3 regions of the Paenibacillus sp. 7516 genome follow, and region 1 is predicted to be linked to each of the others. Evidence: riboswitches for the same ligand, from Rfam matches in the RefSeq annotation. Region 1 holds a riboswitch; each other region holds the start of a gene.
What was found. Region 1 has a riboswitch for cyclic di-AMP ahead of CHI14_RS29040 (C40 family peptidase). Riboswitches for the same ligand answer to the same signal wherever they lie in the genome.

Region 1 (4,098 bases):
TTCCTCGTCCTTCAGTTTGTCTTTGAAGGAAGGCATGCCGCCTTTACCTTTGATAATGGTAGAGTAGATCTTCTCCACATCATCCTTGCTGCCGATGTTTGCTAGAGCAGGTCCTACGCCACCTTGAAGCTGATCTCCGTGACACGTGATACAATTGGCTTTGACCAGTGCTTCAGCCTGTCCGGCATCCATTGCCACTTCCGGCATGGTTGGTTTCGCTTCTTCAGCCACTTCCTCTTTCCCTGGAAGCGTAAACATTAATACAATAGCCAATGCGCATGCTGCAAAAAATACCCCGCTCATGATCCATTTGTGCATCCGTTATGTCCCCTCCAGAATGAAAGATCATCTAAACTGAAACTGTCCATATCATTATAACGGAACCTGTTAAGACATCATAGCATTTTGTGGTAATTTTTTGAACTAATCACATAAACGGGCATGAATTTCTTTGGCTTACGCGGTTTAAGGGTTAGTTTAAGATTAGCGGGGTCCTTCATAGACCATGCAATAAAAAGGCATCAAACCGCTTGGTGTCTGTCGTTCATACGTATCCTGGGTGACAAATCCAGCCTTGTGATAAACGCGGATAGCCCGCGTATTCCAGGTGAGCACTTCGAGATCAATCTCATGATTAGGGTTCCGCCGAATGGCTTCCTTCACGATCGCAGAGACGAAGGCAGTACCGCGACCTTGTCCACACTGTTCAGGGTGCATACCAAGCCCAATTCGCGTCACGCCTTCAAGAGGAAAGAATTGAACGAATCCGCAAAGCTGATCCTGCTCTCCCAGTACAACTGCATATTGCTCTTTTCGAAGCTGCTCATCGCCGAATTCAACCTCCAGCGCCTTCATCTGTTCCCAGGGCAGCCAGGTATAGATGTTATAGGGTGGTTCATATGTCCAGCTGCAGATCAATGCTGCATGTTCTTCCTGCATCGGCACAACGTGAAACGTTACAGAAGCTTCATCCACACCACTGCACGCTCCTTTCATTGTGAACAAGCTACTTCTAGTCATACGCTAATCGTTTATAACATATGTCATTTCGTATTTAATCCTGATTTTACTCTACAAAAGAGGAGGGCATTTGGCAAGGTTTTGCTCCCTTGAAAAAAAGTGAAACAAAAGTTCCTGGAATTTCGTTTATATTACAGTAGGATGGGTAAAAACATTATAAGGGCACGGACGAAGATGCACAAAAAAACCGCCGGATACATTCCTGCGGAGAATGTACCGGGCGGTTGATTTATGCTTCGTTACAGTATGATGTTGCTCAGCTTGTCCCTAGTCGAGGGCCAGTGACTCATATGCGTCCGTGCTCATAATCCGTTTAGCGCCAACATAGCGGTTGGCCCAGTAGTTCTCACTCAAAGAACTAATGGTAACTCCTTTGGAAGACGAGGAGTGTGCAAACTTACCTTCACCCACGAAAATCCCTACGTGTGAAACCCCTTTACCCGTTGTATTGAAGAATACCAGATCGCCTGGTCTCATTTCCATGCGGGATACCGAGTCACCCATGTCGAATTGGGAACTGGATTGACGAGCCAAATCGATGCCCAGCTTTTCGAATACATACCGTGTGAATCCAGAGCAGTCAAAGCCGTTAAGCGTTGTTCCACCACTTTTGTATGTAGTTCCCATTGCTGAATCAATTACTTTATCCATTTTTGAATCTGCGAATGCGCTGCCTGCTCCAAGTGATAGTGCGAATGTTAAGCTGAGGACAGCTGCTGTTAATTTCTTTTTGAACAAGAGATATACCCCTTCCAACGCCTGCGAGGTTAGCTTAAGGATTCGGTTGAAGGTCCCCTATGATCCCTCTGTAGCAAGATCAATTCACCCATAACTGGTTCCCCCGCTTCCCAGGTGCCAGGAATTTGGCTATGCTAGTTGTGCACCTGCGAAATCAAGAAATGACGATTTAATTTTAAGTAGTTACAATTCATAAGGTAAAGATTACAAAGTTGTTACTAAAAACTCACTGCGATTATTGTAACAGAGGAGTAAGCCTTTGGCAACGTTTAACAAGAAAATTAGCAAAAAAAACCTCGACCTTTGACGGGGAAAGGTCGGGGTTTACGTTTGTAAAGCGTTAACATTGACATAAGTTTACATGAAGATGGTAACAATTTTTGCGCGGTTCATTACACTTTTTAACCTTTGGAGGACTTGGACTGCCACAGACGGAAATGAGCGCATATCTTCCATATATCGAGCAAACATCTGGCGAGCGGATAGGTTTGTTGCAGGATGAGACCGATGAGACCTGTCAGGAACCACGACGCAGATGTGAAGGCACCGAAGATGAGCAGATGAATTCCTCCCAGAACCACTGCGATACCGATGAGAGGAAAGATATGACGCAAGGCAAGCAATAAACCGAGAAATGTACCTTTTACCCCACCCTGATCCTCGGGAGCTGTAGCGCCAAACTGCATATATAACAAAGCATGATGTATGATCCATCCATATACGATCCATCCGGCTATATATGGAATGCCTGGCAGGAGCAATTGCAGCGAGTGGAATCCATCCAGAAAGATACTATACAGCTTGGGGATCAGCCAGTACGCAGGCAGCAGCAATAATAGCGTTTTAATGAAATGAAGCAGCATCATCGGTTTCCACAGTGCCTTGATCCCTCGTACAAAAGGAACACGTTCTTCTGTATGATTGAAGTGTTGTAATGAATAGAGCAGCCCTGCCTGGATGAGAGGGGTAATCAGCATGCGGAGCAGGAGCATGGCCCCAAGTATCCATAAATAGCGATGCACCTCGGGATGGGTAGACAGACTGAGCTGACTTTCCATTTTGAATAAAATGGTACTCAGCTCCCCGGCGTCAGGGTCCGGATAGCGCAGCAGCAAGGGAATGACAGCTGATTGCACCATTTTATAGATGAAGTAACCCCATACCAGCTGATAGAGAAATAAAAGTGCCACAATGAACATATGCTGACGAACGAGAAACCAGCCCTCACGTATTTTTGCTTTCACTGTCTCCACCTCACCATGACAGACCTCCGAATATAGCTTCAATAAGCTTGGTTACACTCATGCTCCAGCGGAACTTGGACGGTTCATCCAGACCGGCTTTCAAAAAGTTATTCATATGACGGTTCTCCAGCACAACGGTATATAACGGATCGGTCATGGCCCAGGATACAGGCGAGCTGTAAGTTAACTTGTACGTAATTCGACCGTTACTGCCATCCCACTCCTTGGCGACGATGTGTCCATCTTCAAAAACGATACGAACGGGTACTTTCTCGTAGTCGCTGCCCTTCTTTACTAATGTTACCGATGATTCGTACAACGTTTGACTGTCTTTCTCAATAGGCTTGACCTGGATATTCTCCACGGCGAAGTCGGCCATCCCGTCCCCATATACGTATTGATTAAAATAATCAGACCAGGATTTACGCGTCACTTGTTCCACGACCTTTTGGAAATCGGCCGAAGTGGGATGTTTGAACCGATATTTTTTGACATAAGTTGAAAGGATGCGTTCCATCGTTTTTGCCCCTACTTGTTGTTCGATGCCCAGCAGCACAAGCTTGCCCCTTGTGTAAACATTGGCTGCATAATGATTCTGGGAATCAAACTTCCAGGACTCCTGCGTGAGTGAGGCAGGTGAGGTAATTAAGCCGGATTGAACTGGGAGATTCGGAATAAGTCCGTATTCCTGCTCCATCAGTTTGTCTTCTGCGTAAGAGGTGAACCCTTCATCCAGCCAAGCTTCTTCAAATTCATTGCTGGCAACCATACCATAGAAGTACTGATGGCCAATCTCGTGTACAACCGTGCGTTCCAGATCATAGCCTGGTGTAGTGTCGTCCGCGCCGAAGGCTGTAACTAAGGTAGGATACTCCATGCCGCCTGCTCCATTGCCTGTTTTTGGGGGAACAACGATAGAGAGCGTGGAATACGGATACGGACCAAACCACTTGCTGTAATTCGAAAGAGCTGCTTTGGCTGCATAGAAGTAACGTTCCTTCAGATCCTGGTGGGCCGGGTCCAGATAGAGCTTGATTCGTACACCTGGCACGTTGGGAGTGGAGTAGGGTTCCTCCGCATAAACAAAGTCGGGTGA
Region 2 (4,098 bases), on a different contig from region 1:
ACATATACCGTCTTGCCTTTCTTACGTCCGAAATTCAGGGCATGCTTTACACTGTCATAATATACATCGATTTTGTTGCCTTTAATGGCACCGCCGGTATCTTCCGCACGACGGAAGCCGAGTCCCTCAATGTACACCCACCAGCCGATCGGAATCACTTTTGGATCGACCGCAATGGTCCGTCCTTCGGTTACCCGGGTACCGGAAGCTGTTTTTGTACCAATGCCAGGCTCTTCAGAAGAGTACGCAGTCATCGATACATTTTTAAGTACTTTGGAATATTTAAAAGAAGTGCCTGAGACGGTAATCACTTTGCTGCCTGATGCAGCGGTTTTCTTCGAGTTCGTTGTCGTTTCTTTCTTTGCTGTGGAGGTTTGGGCCGATACCGTCTGAATCTCCGGCTGCTTCACAACAGGTTTTGCTTTGGTTCCGACAGCAATAACTTTATCGACACGGTTGGTCGATACCGATTTGCCCACCATCTTTTTGGAGACTAATTCTCCATCCTGAAACACCTTTTCGATATGCTGTACAAGTGTACCTTCTTTGCCGTTTACGATGACGCGATTGTCACCTTTGTACAAGCTAGGGTCAGCCGTTTTGATTACTTTGTACGCAATCGGCTGTTCCACTTCCACTGTACGCTTTGTTACACGCACTACGCGAATTTTCATATCTGCCTTGATTGGTGTTGCGAGCGCAGGATAAACCTTATCCTCACTGGCAACTTCAATTCCAGATTTCTGAATTGCATCTTCTACCGATGAATCGGTTGTATACAGAGTCTTGGTGTCTCCGTCTGCCGTAATGTTGACTGGAACGGCCCGCTCAATAACAATGCGGTCTCCATCTGCGATTGCCCCGTTCAAAGGCATGGATACCTCATCATGGGGGCTGACTGTGATTGATTGCTCCTCCAGCATTTCTTGAAGCATTCCTGTACGAGTCTCTACCGCTTGAGCTTTGCCATCAATAACCAGCGAAATTTGTTTCCCGGCTTGACCGTAAACGACTAACAAGATCATGATTGTAAGCGCGATTGAGAAAATAGCGATCAGTGCCATTTGACGCATGTTCTCATGCTTCCACCGCAACGCGTAAGACTTACTGGATGATCGTGACTCATGGGTCTCTTCTGGTTGGAATGTGCCCACTTCTCCGTCCTCCTTCATAGCCTCGCCGTCTAAAGTTAATGCATGATGTCTTTGACGCGACTATACCAAATTTTCTACAGAACTGACCGTTATCTCAATGACCGGTTCTGCACCATGAACCACTCTTCGCAACATGATGTCACCACCTGAATTCTTACCGTATGATGACCTTATTTCTTTTATTCAAAAACAAAAAAGCCAAAGAAAGAGTGTCAGAGGAACTCTTTCGTGGCTTCCGAATGATTTTGAATATCGGAAATTCATGCACGAGGTTGCCTCTCTTTTTCCGCTTGCGAGGTTAGCTGTCGGGTTCGGGCGAAAGAGAGCCGCCCTATCTCCGGTCACCCGCTCATGGCGGATGCCCTTGAATTCACCCCGAGACCCAAAGAAGAAATCAAATAGCGCTTCGCAAATGCATCCGCTGCTTTTGGGTCAGCGAACGATGCGCATCAGCTGCTTACACTGATGTTTAAGCCCTATTGGTTCCCCCGCTCTCCGTTAACGGAGACTCAGCGAGATCGGTTCATGAAAAGTATTGTTGTGTCATCGGAAAGTGTCCCTTTGTTCATCCCCCGAACATCTGTCCAATTTTCCGCACAACAATTCACTGAAAAGATGATATCCTGTTTCGATGCATGTTGTAAAGCGTTGTTCAAGTACGTTTTTCTAAATATTTGGTTAAAATATTGTAATATTCTTCATTTATTTGGATCAAAAAGCAAATTCGCTCCGTCTACCTCTCTTTTTCACCGCATTTGCTTCGTTTTTTAACGAATACCAAATCGTTCCATGGCATTTTTGGTTGTTATTGCAGCAATTTCCTCTACCGAAATGCCTTTAATTTCCGCAGCTGCTTCTGCAACCAGACGTACATGCGCTGTTTCATTTCGTTTTCCACGATAAGGATGTGGTGTAAGATATGGGGAGTCGGTTTCGATGAAAAATCGGTCCATTGGCACCTTCGCCAGTACCTCTTTCGGCTGCTTGGCGTTTTTGAACGTAATTGGTCCACCGAAGGATAGATGGAACCCTAGATCCAGACAGAGTTTTGCCGTTTCCCAGCTTCCTGAGAAAGAGTGCATCACACCCCCGACTTCGCCAGCTTTCTCTTCACGCAAAATTTTGACAATATCCTCATGAGCATCGCGATTATGAATGACAATAGGCATGTTAAGTTCACGAGCCAGTCCGATCTGTTGTCTTAATACACGATGCTGCACATCCTTGGGTGAAGTGTCCCAATAATAATCCAGGCCAATCTCGCCTATGGCAACGACTTTTTCATGTTTGCACAGAGATGCAATCCACTCGAGATCGCCCTCCTGCATCGTAATGGCATCCTGAGGATGCCAGCCTACAGCAGCATATATAAAATCATACGTTTCGGCAAGCTTCATCGTGGATGGAATGGTCTCCCGGTTGAAACCGACATTGATCATACGGCCAACCCCGGCGTCTACAGCACGTTGAATCATCTCCTCGCGGTCCTCGTCGAATTGCGGTGCGTCCAGGTGTGTATGTGTGTCGAATAACATCATTTGTATTTCTCCCTTCCTGTCGAATAACTGTTTTCTATCCCAATCAAAATCCTATAAAATGCACCCATTTTATCATCATCATTGATTTTTCAGAGTACAACATGTGGAATTACCAAATTCAATTTCTACTATATATAGGAGCCCTTATGATCTCAATTTGTTCAAAAAAAGTGTACATTACAAAATTATGTCGATCTACATATACTCTCCATTAAAGCAGATTACTGTATCATGATAATATCTCGAAGTAGAAACTCTTTCTGTCATAGCTAATTTGTAAATATTTTACTCCCCACGGCTCAATTCATGATCATGAGAAGTATGGGCGAATATGAGAGGGCAGCTCGTGAATGATGGCGTCCACCTTGTCTTGCGGATAGTACAGATTGTGCTTACCACGATGTATTCCGCTGATTGAACGGACGATGTCCGAAACCTCGGACAATTCATGCAACTTGTCCTGTCTATCCAGCAGCAGAATCTGTTTGTCTGTCGATTCATCCGGACGAAAAACATCATACGGAAGATCCGTCGGAAAATCAATTTCCAGATCATATTCGGGATGAAGACCTGCATTGGCAAAGGCAACCTGAATTTCTTCAATCGTTTCCACATCGATCTGTTCAACCTCTACATACTTATACAACCTGCGATCCATAAAACGTTCGCATAACTCGCTCAGAACAGAATCGTTCTCTTTACGCCACTGCATGAATGTGGTCTGTATCAAAGCCTCATCCAATTGCAGATATTCCTCAACAGAGAGCACTCCTGCAAACAGCTGCGGCAATGGCTCCAGCATGAAACGAAATTGGAACCCCTGCTTTACCAGCTCTTTTGCACGCTTAAATATTTGTCTCAGGATAATTTCGGAGCTTCGGGTAACCGGATGAAAGTAAATTTGCCAGTACATCTGGTAACGTGACATCAAATAGTCTTCCACGGCATGCATACCGGATTCCTTGACTACAATTCTCCCGTGATAAGGACGAAGCATTCGCAGGATGCGATCAAGGTCGATAGTTCCGTAGTTTACACCTGTAAAGTATGCATCCCGAAGTAAATAGTCCATCCGGTCTGCATCAAGCGGGCTAGTGACCAAATTCACGACGATTGGCTTTTCATATGTTTTCTGAATAACAGATGCCACCTTCTCCGGGAAATCGGGAGCATACCGTCTCAGGATCGCCCCCACTTCGGTATCCCCAAGGATAATTTGGCACGTCCAGTCCTCATGGTTCATGTCGAAGGCTTCTTCAATGGAATGGGAGAATGGCCCGTGTCCCAAGTCATGCAATAATGCAGCGCAGAGAGCAACGGATTTTTCTTCCTTAGGCCAATCGGAGTAGTGACTTCTTTCAAATTGAGAGATAATCTTCCGTGTAATTTCGTAAACGCCCAATGAG
Region 3 (4,098 bases), on a different contig from region 1:
AAGAGCAGGTAGCAGCAGCGATCGGTATTCGCAAAGGCAATACGGAATTGCTGAATGCCGTTAATGGTACGCTTGAACGGTTGAAGAGCGAAAATAAAATTGATCAGATGGTAACGGAAGCCAGTCAATTAATGGCAGACCGTGAGGTCAAATCACCGAATATTTTTGAAGTATTCTGGCAATACAAAAGCTTCTATGCTACGGGGGTTGGTTATACCCTCTTATTGTCCGCACTTGGCGTAATCTTCGGGGTCATTATCGGTTTGATCATTTGCATGTTCCGGATGCATGATATGGCCGTTTTACGTTGGATTGGTACGGCATATGTTGAAGTGATTCGCGGAACGCCGATGCTGGTTCAACTGATGATTATCTATTATGGCCTTTCCCTGACCTTCGGTATTAATTTCTCGGCTCTTCAAGCCGGTATTATCACACTCTCCATCAACAGTGGTGCTTACCTTGCAGAGATCTTCCGTGCAGGGATTCAAGGAGTTGACCGCGGTCAATTGGAAGCAGCCCGTTCGCTTGGGATGGGTAGAGCTGCGGCCATGAGATTTATTATTTTGCCACAGGCTTTCAAAGCTGTACTGCCTGCCATCGGTAATGAATTTGTAACCATTATCAAGGAATCGTCCATTATCTCGGTTATTGGTATGGTTGATATCATGTATCAGGCAAGTGTAGTCAAAAACATTACGTACCAAGGAATGAATCCGTTCCTTATTGCAGCAGCCATATACTTTGTATTGACATTTATTTTGTCCAAGCTGCTGGGTCGACTGGAAAGGAAGTTGAGTGCAAGTGATAGACGTTAGACAATTACACAAATCCTACGACAAAAACGAAGTACTTAAAGGCATAGATGTCACGATTGGCAAGGGCGAGGTCGTTGTCGTGATTGGTCCTTCAGGATCAGGCAAAAGTACCTTCCTTCGCTGTCTTAACCTGTTGGAGCAGCCTACTTCAGGTGAGATTAATTTCGAAGGCGTATCGATCACGGATCCCAAACACAACATTAATGCAACGCGGGAGAAAATGGGGATGGTGTTCCAGCACTTTAATCTGTTTCCGCATAAAACCGTCGAGCAAAACATTACCATTGCCCCGATCAAAGTCAAAAAGCAGACTGCACAGGAAGCCAAGCAGATCGCCGCAGACTTGCTCAAAACCGTCGGGTTATTAGATAAAAAAGATGCTTATCCGAGTCAGCTGTCGGGTGGACAGAAGCAGCGGATTGCCATTGCCAGAGCGCTTGCGATGCAGCCGCATGTGATGCTGTTTGACGAGCCGACGTCTGCACTCGACCCTGAAATGGTTGGTGAAGTACTCGACGTAATGAAACGCCTGGCTGAAGGCGGCATGACTATGGTTATTGTTACCCACGAGATGGGCTTCGCCCGTGAAGTTGGTGATCGCATCATCTTTATGGATGGCGGTGTAATTGTGGAAGAGGGGACCCCAGATGAAGTATTTGGTCAACCTAAGCATCCACGTACGCGTGACTTCCTCGGTAAAGTCTTGTCATAGTCTTTGAGCACGTTCCAGTCAGTGAACCGGATTCAAATAGAAGAACAAAGAACGAAATCAAACAACCTTGCTGACGTCACGTTAGCAGGGTTGTTTTTTGTGCATGGATAAGTATCCAGTGCCGTAAAAGTAACGTTTCTGTCATCATTTCAGAGCCGCTTGATCGCTCTTTAATAAGAAAAATCCTTATTTCTAAGCAGCATAATGTGTTGTTTAAGACAGTTGGTAACATTTACTACGGACCCTGGTTACAAAATTGTGATATATTGTTCCTGCCGAAACTTCCTGAGGAGGAAGTGTGGAGGATGTAATGATGCAGACCGTGGAGGGGAAGATTGAAACGCACGCTGCTTGGGGTGAATTAGGGGTACATAACGCAAGACGAATGTAACAGAGACCTATAGGGTGGTTTCCTCCATCCGAATCCGACAACTAACTTCGCAGGCACAATGAGGGAGGAAGACCATGATTAAGAAGAGAACTATAGCCAAAACAGCAGCAGCCCTGCTGACAGCAGCAATGCTCATTCAGGCCGTTCCAGCTCACGCTGATTCTGTTCACGTGGCCAAAGAGGGGGATACCTTCTATACCTTATCGAAAAAATATGGAGTTGGACTGAACACACTGGTCAAAGCAAACAGTGATATTTCACCTTACAACATTTATGGTGGTTTGAAAATTACGATTCCTGGAAAAGCAAACACGGCCTCAGCTGTTCCAGCAGCGAAGAGCTCTACGGGGGCAAAGACGATTACGACAGCTAGCCTTGATGTGAATGCTGACGATAAAGTCGTTCAAGCCTGGGGCAAAACGTTTGACTACAGTAAGTCCATTGATGTGAAAGCAACAGCGTACTCTGCAGCCGCTTCCGAAAATGGTGGATGGGGTCCCGTTGATTACTTCGGTAATGCACTTGAGCTCGGCACGATTGCTGTAGACCCTAGTGTGATCCCACTGGGTACGAAGGTTCTTGTTACAGGCCATTCCCATCCGGGACTGCCTAAGCAGGCATTTGTGGCGACTGCCCGGGATATCGGTGGAGCGATCAAAGGGAAACGAATTGATATTTTCATTCCTGGGAGCCAGAAGTCTGTGAGTACATTCGGTTTTCAGGATGTTGAACTTTATATCTTGAAATAAGTATCAGCGCCAACAAAAGGGTGCCTTTACGACACGATTAACGTGAAATAAGGGTACCCTTTTTCTTTATTAAAACGCGCAAGATTGGTAGTTCCATAACTTGTGTGTTTCGTCTCTACTAAGCCGTGTATTATTTGCTTTTTGGCAATTGCAGCATTTCGTCCAAAGTCACCAGATTGAAGCCCCTGCATCGCAGTTCATCTATAATCTCCGGAAGTGCTCCAATGGTACCGGACAGATTGGAGCCCACGCCTCCGCCCGCATGTTGAAGAATGATGGAGCCTGGCTTGACTGCAGATAAAACATTCTGCTTCACTTGCTCTTTACTGAGGCCTTTCCAATCCAGCGAATCCACATTCCAGTTGACGATGCTGTATTGCTGTCTTGCGGCCCATTGCAGCTGTTTCTCATTAATGTCCCCGTATGGAGGACGAATCATTTTTGGTGTATACCCGGTCAGTTTACGAATAATGTCACCGGTATGTAGAATTTGTTTGCGAAAAGCATTCAAAGACAGCTTACTGAATTCAGGGTGGTTGTAACTGTGGTTCCCAACAATGTGACCTTCCCTAACGATCCGTCTGACGAGGTCGGGATGTTTCTCTGCGCGATTGCCAACAATAAAAAAGGTCGCTTTTACATTATATTTCTTTAAAATATCCAATACCTGCGGAGTGAAGCGCGGATCAGGTACATCATCAAAAGTCAGTGCTACCTGTCTCGTCGAAGGTCCGTTGGTCTTGAACGTATCGGCATATTTCTGCCTTAGCTGACCCAGTGTCAGCTGTTCATCCTCAGATAGATCCGGCTTTGCAGCAGGCATGCTCTCTGGAACGGGTTTTGCCAGCAGTTGTCCAGGTGAATAGCTTCCACTTATCAATATAAGGATCAGCATGGAGAATGCGATGAGGCGAATACGCATGATATAGCCTCCTTTGTCAAATTGCGTTCTCTTTGGTATGCCCGCGGTGATGGTCCATTATGCATAAATGTGAGAAGTTTCATTGTCCAATTCAGTCGATAAGCTCATAATTCCACCATTACATATACACACAAAGGATGGGTGGATTAGGATGAGTACATATGATTTGAAATCGGTTCGTTTGCAGGTCATTCAAGCTGGAGAGGATAAGATATTTTTGGTCACGGGTGGGAAAGCTCATATAGGGGCTGTGGCGACGTTTTATCCGGAAAGAGAACGCGTGGTGGGAACGGCAGTCCATATTCCGGGGCATAAGGAACAGGAATTATGCGAGCGCCTTGCACGTAAGGCTGCAAATTCTCTAAAGGTGACCGTAACCGTTATTATGGGCATTCACTTTGACTCCATTACGCGCATGCAGATCGATGAGATCGTACAGACGGCGGAGAAGCTGCTGGACGACCATTTAACCCTGGCGAATGATATAAAATAGTAGATTTTGGGTG

Region 2: linked by a shared signal. The riboswitch ahead of CHI14_RS28305 (3D domain-containing protein) and the one ahead of CHI14_RS29040 (C40 family peptidase) in region 1 are both predicted to bind cyclic di-AMP.
Region 3: linked by a shared signal. The riboswitch ahead of CHI14_RS00710 (3D domain-containing protein) and the one ahead of CHI14_RS29040 (C40 family peptidase) in region 1 are both predicted to bind cyclic di-AMP.

What each region holds. Positions count from the first base shown of each region.
Region 1 covers NZ_NPBI01000048.1:17,111-21,208, forward strand. The annotation lists gene CHI14_RS29030 (c-type cytochrome) at 1-318, opposite strand, end outside; gene CHI14_RS29035 (GNAT family N-acetyltransferase) at 484-996, opposite strand; gene CHI14_RS29040 (C40 family peptidase) at 1,288-1,758, opposite strand; cyclic di-AMP (ydaO/yuaA leader) riboswitch at 1,762-1,899, opposite strand; gene CHI14_RS29045 (hypothetical protein) at 2,160-3,002, opposite strand; gene CHI14_RS29050 (M1 family metallopeptidase) at 3,013-4,098, opposite strand, start outside.
Region 2 covers NZ_NPBI01000046.1:12,715-16,812, reverse strand. The annotation lists gene CHI14_RS28305 (3D domain-containing protein) at 1-1,154, opposite strand, end outside; cyclic di-AMP (ydaO/yuaA leader) riboswitch at 1,426-1,679, opposite strand; gene CHI14_RS28300 (TatD family hydrolase) at 1,922-2,692, opposite strand; gene CHI14_RS28295 (HD domain-containing protein) at 3,003-4,098, opposite strand, start outside.
Region 3 covers NZ_NPBI01000002.1:136,559-140,656, forward strand. The annotation lists gene CHI14_RS00700 (ABC transporter substrate-binding protein/permease) at 1-818, shown strand, start outside; gene CHI14_RS00705 (amino acid ABC transporter ATP-binding protein) at 805-1,530, shown strand; cyclic di-AMP (ydaO/yuaA leader) riboswitch at 1,794-1,993, shown strand; gene CHI14_RS00710 (3D domain-containing protein) at 1,996-2,670, shown strand; gene CHI14_RS00715 (polysaccharide deacetylase family protein) at 2,801-3,592, opposite strand; gene lpdD (prenylated flavin chaperone LpdD) at 3,744-4,085, shown strand.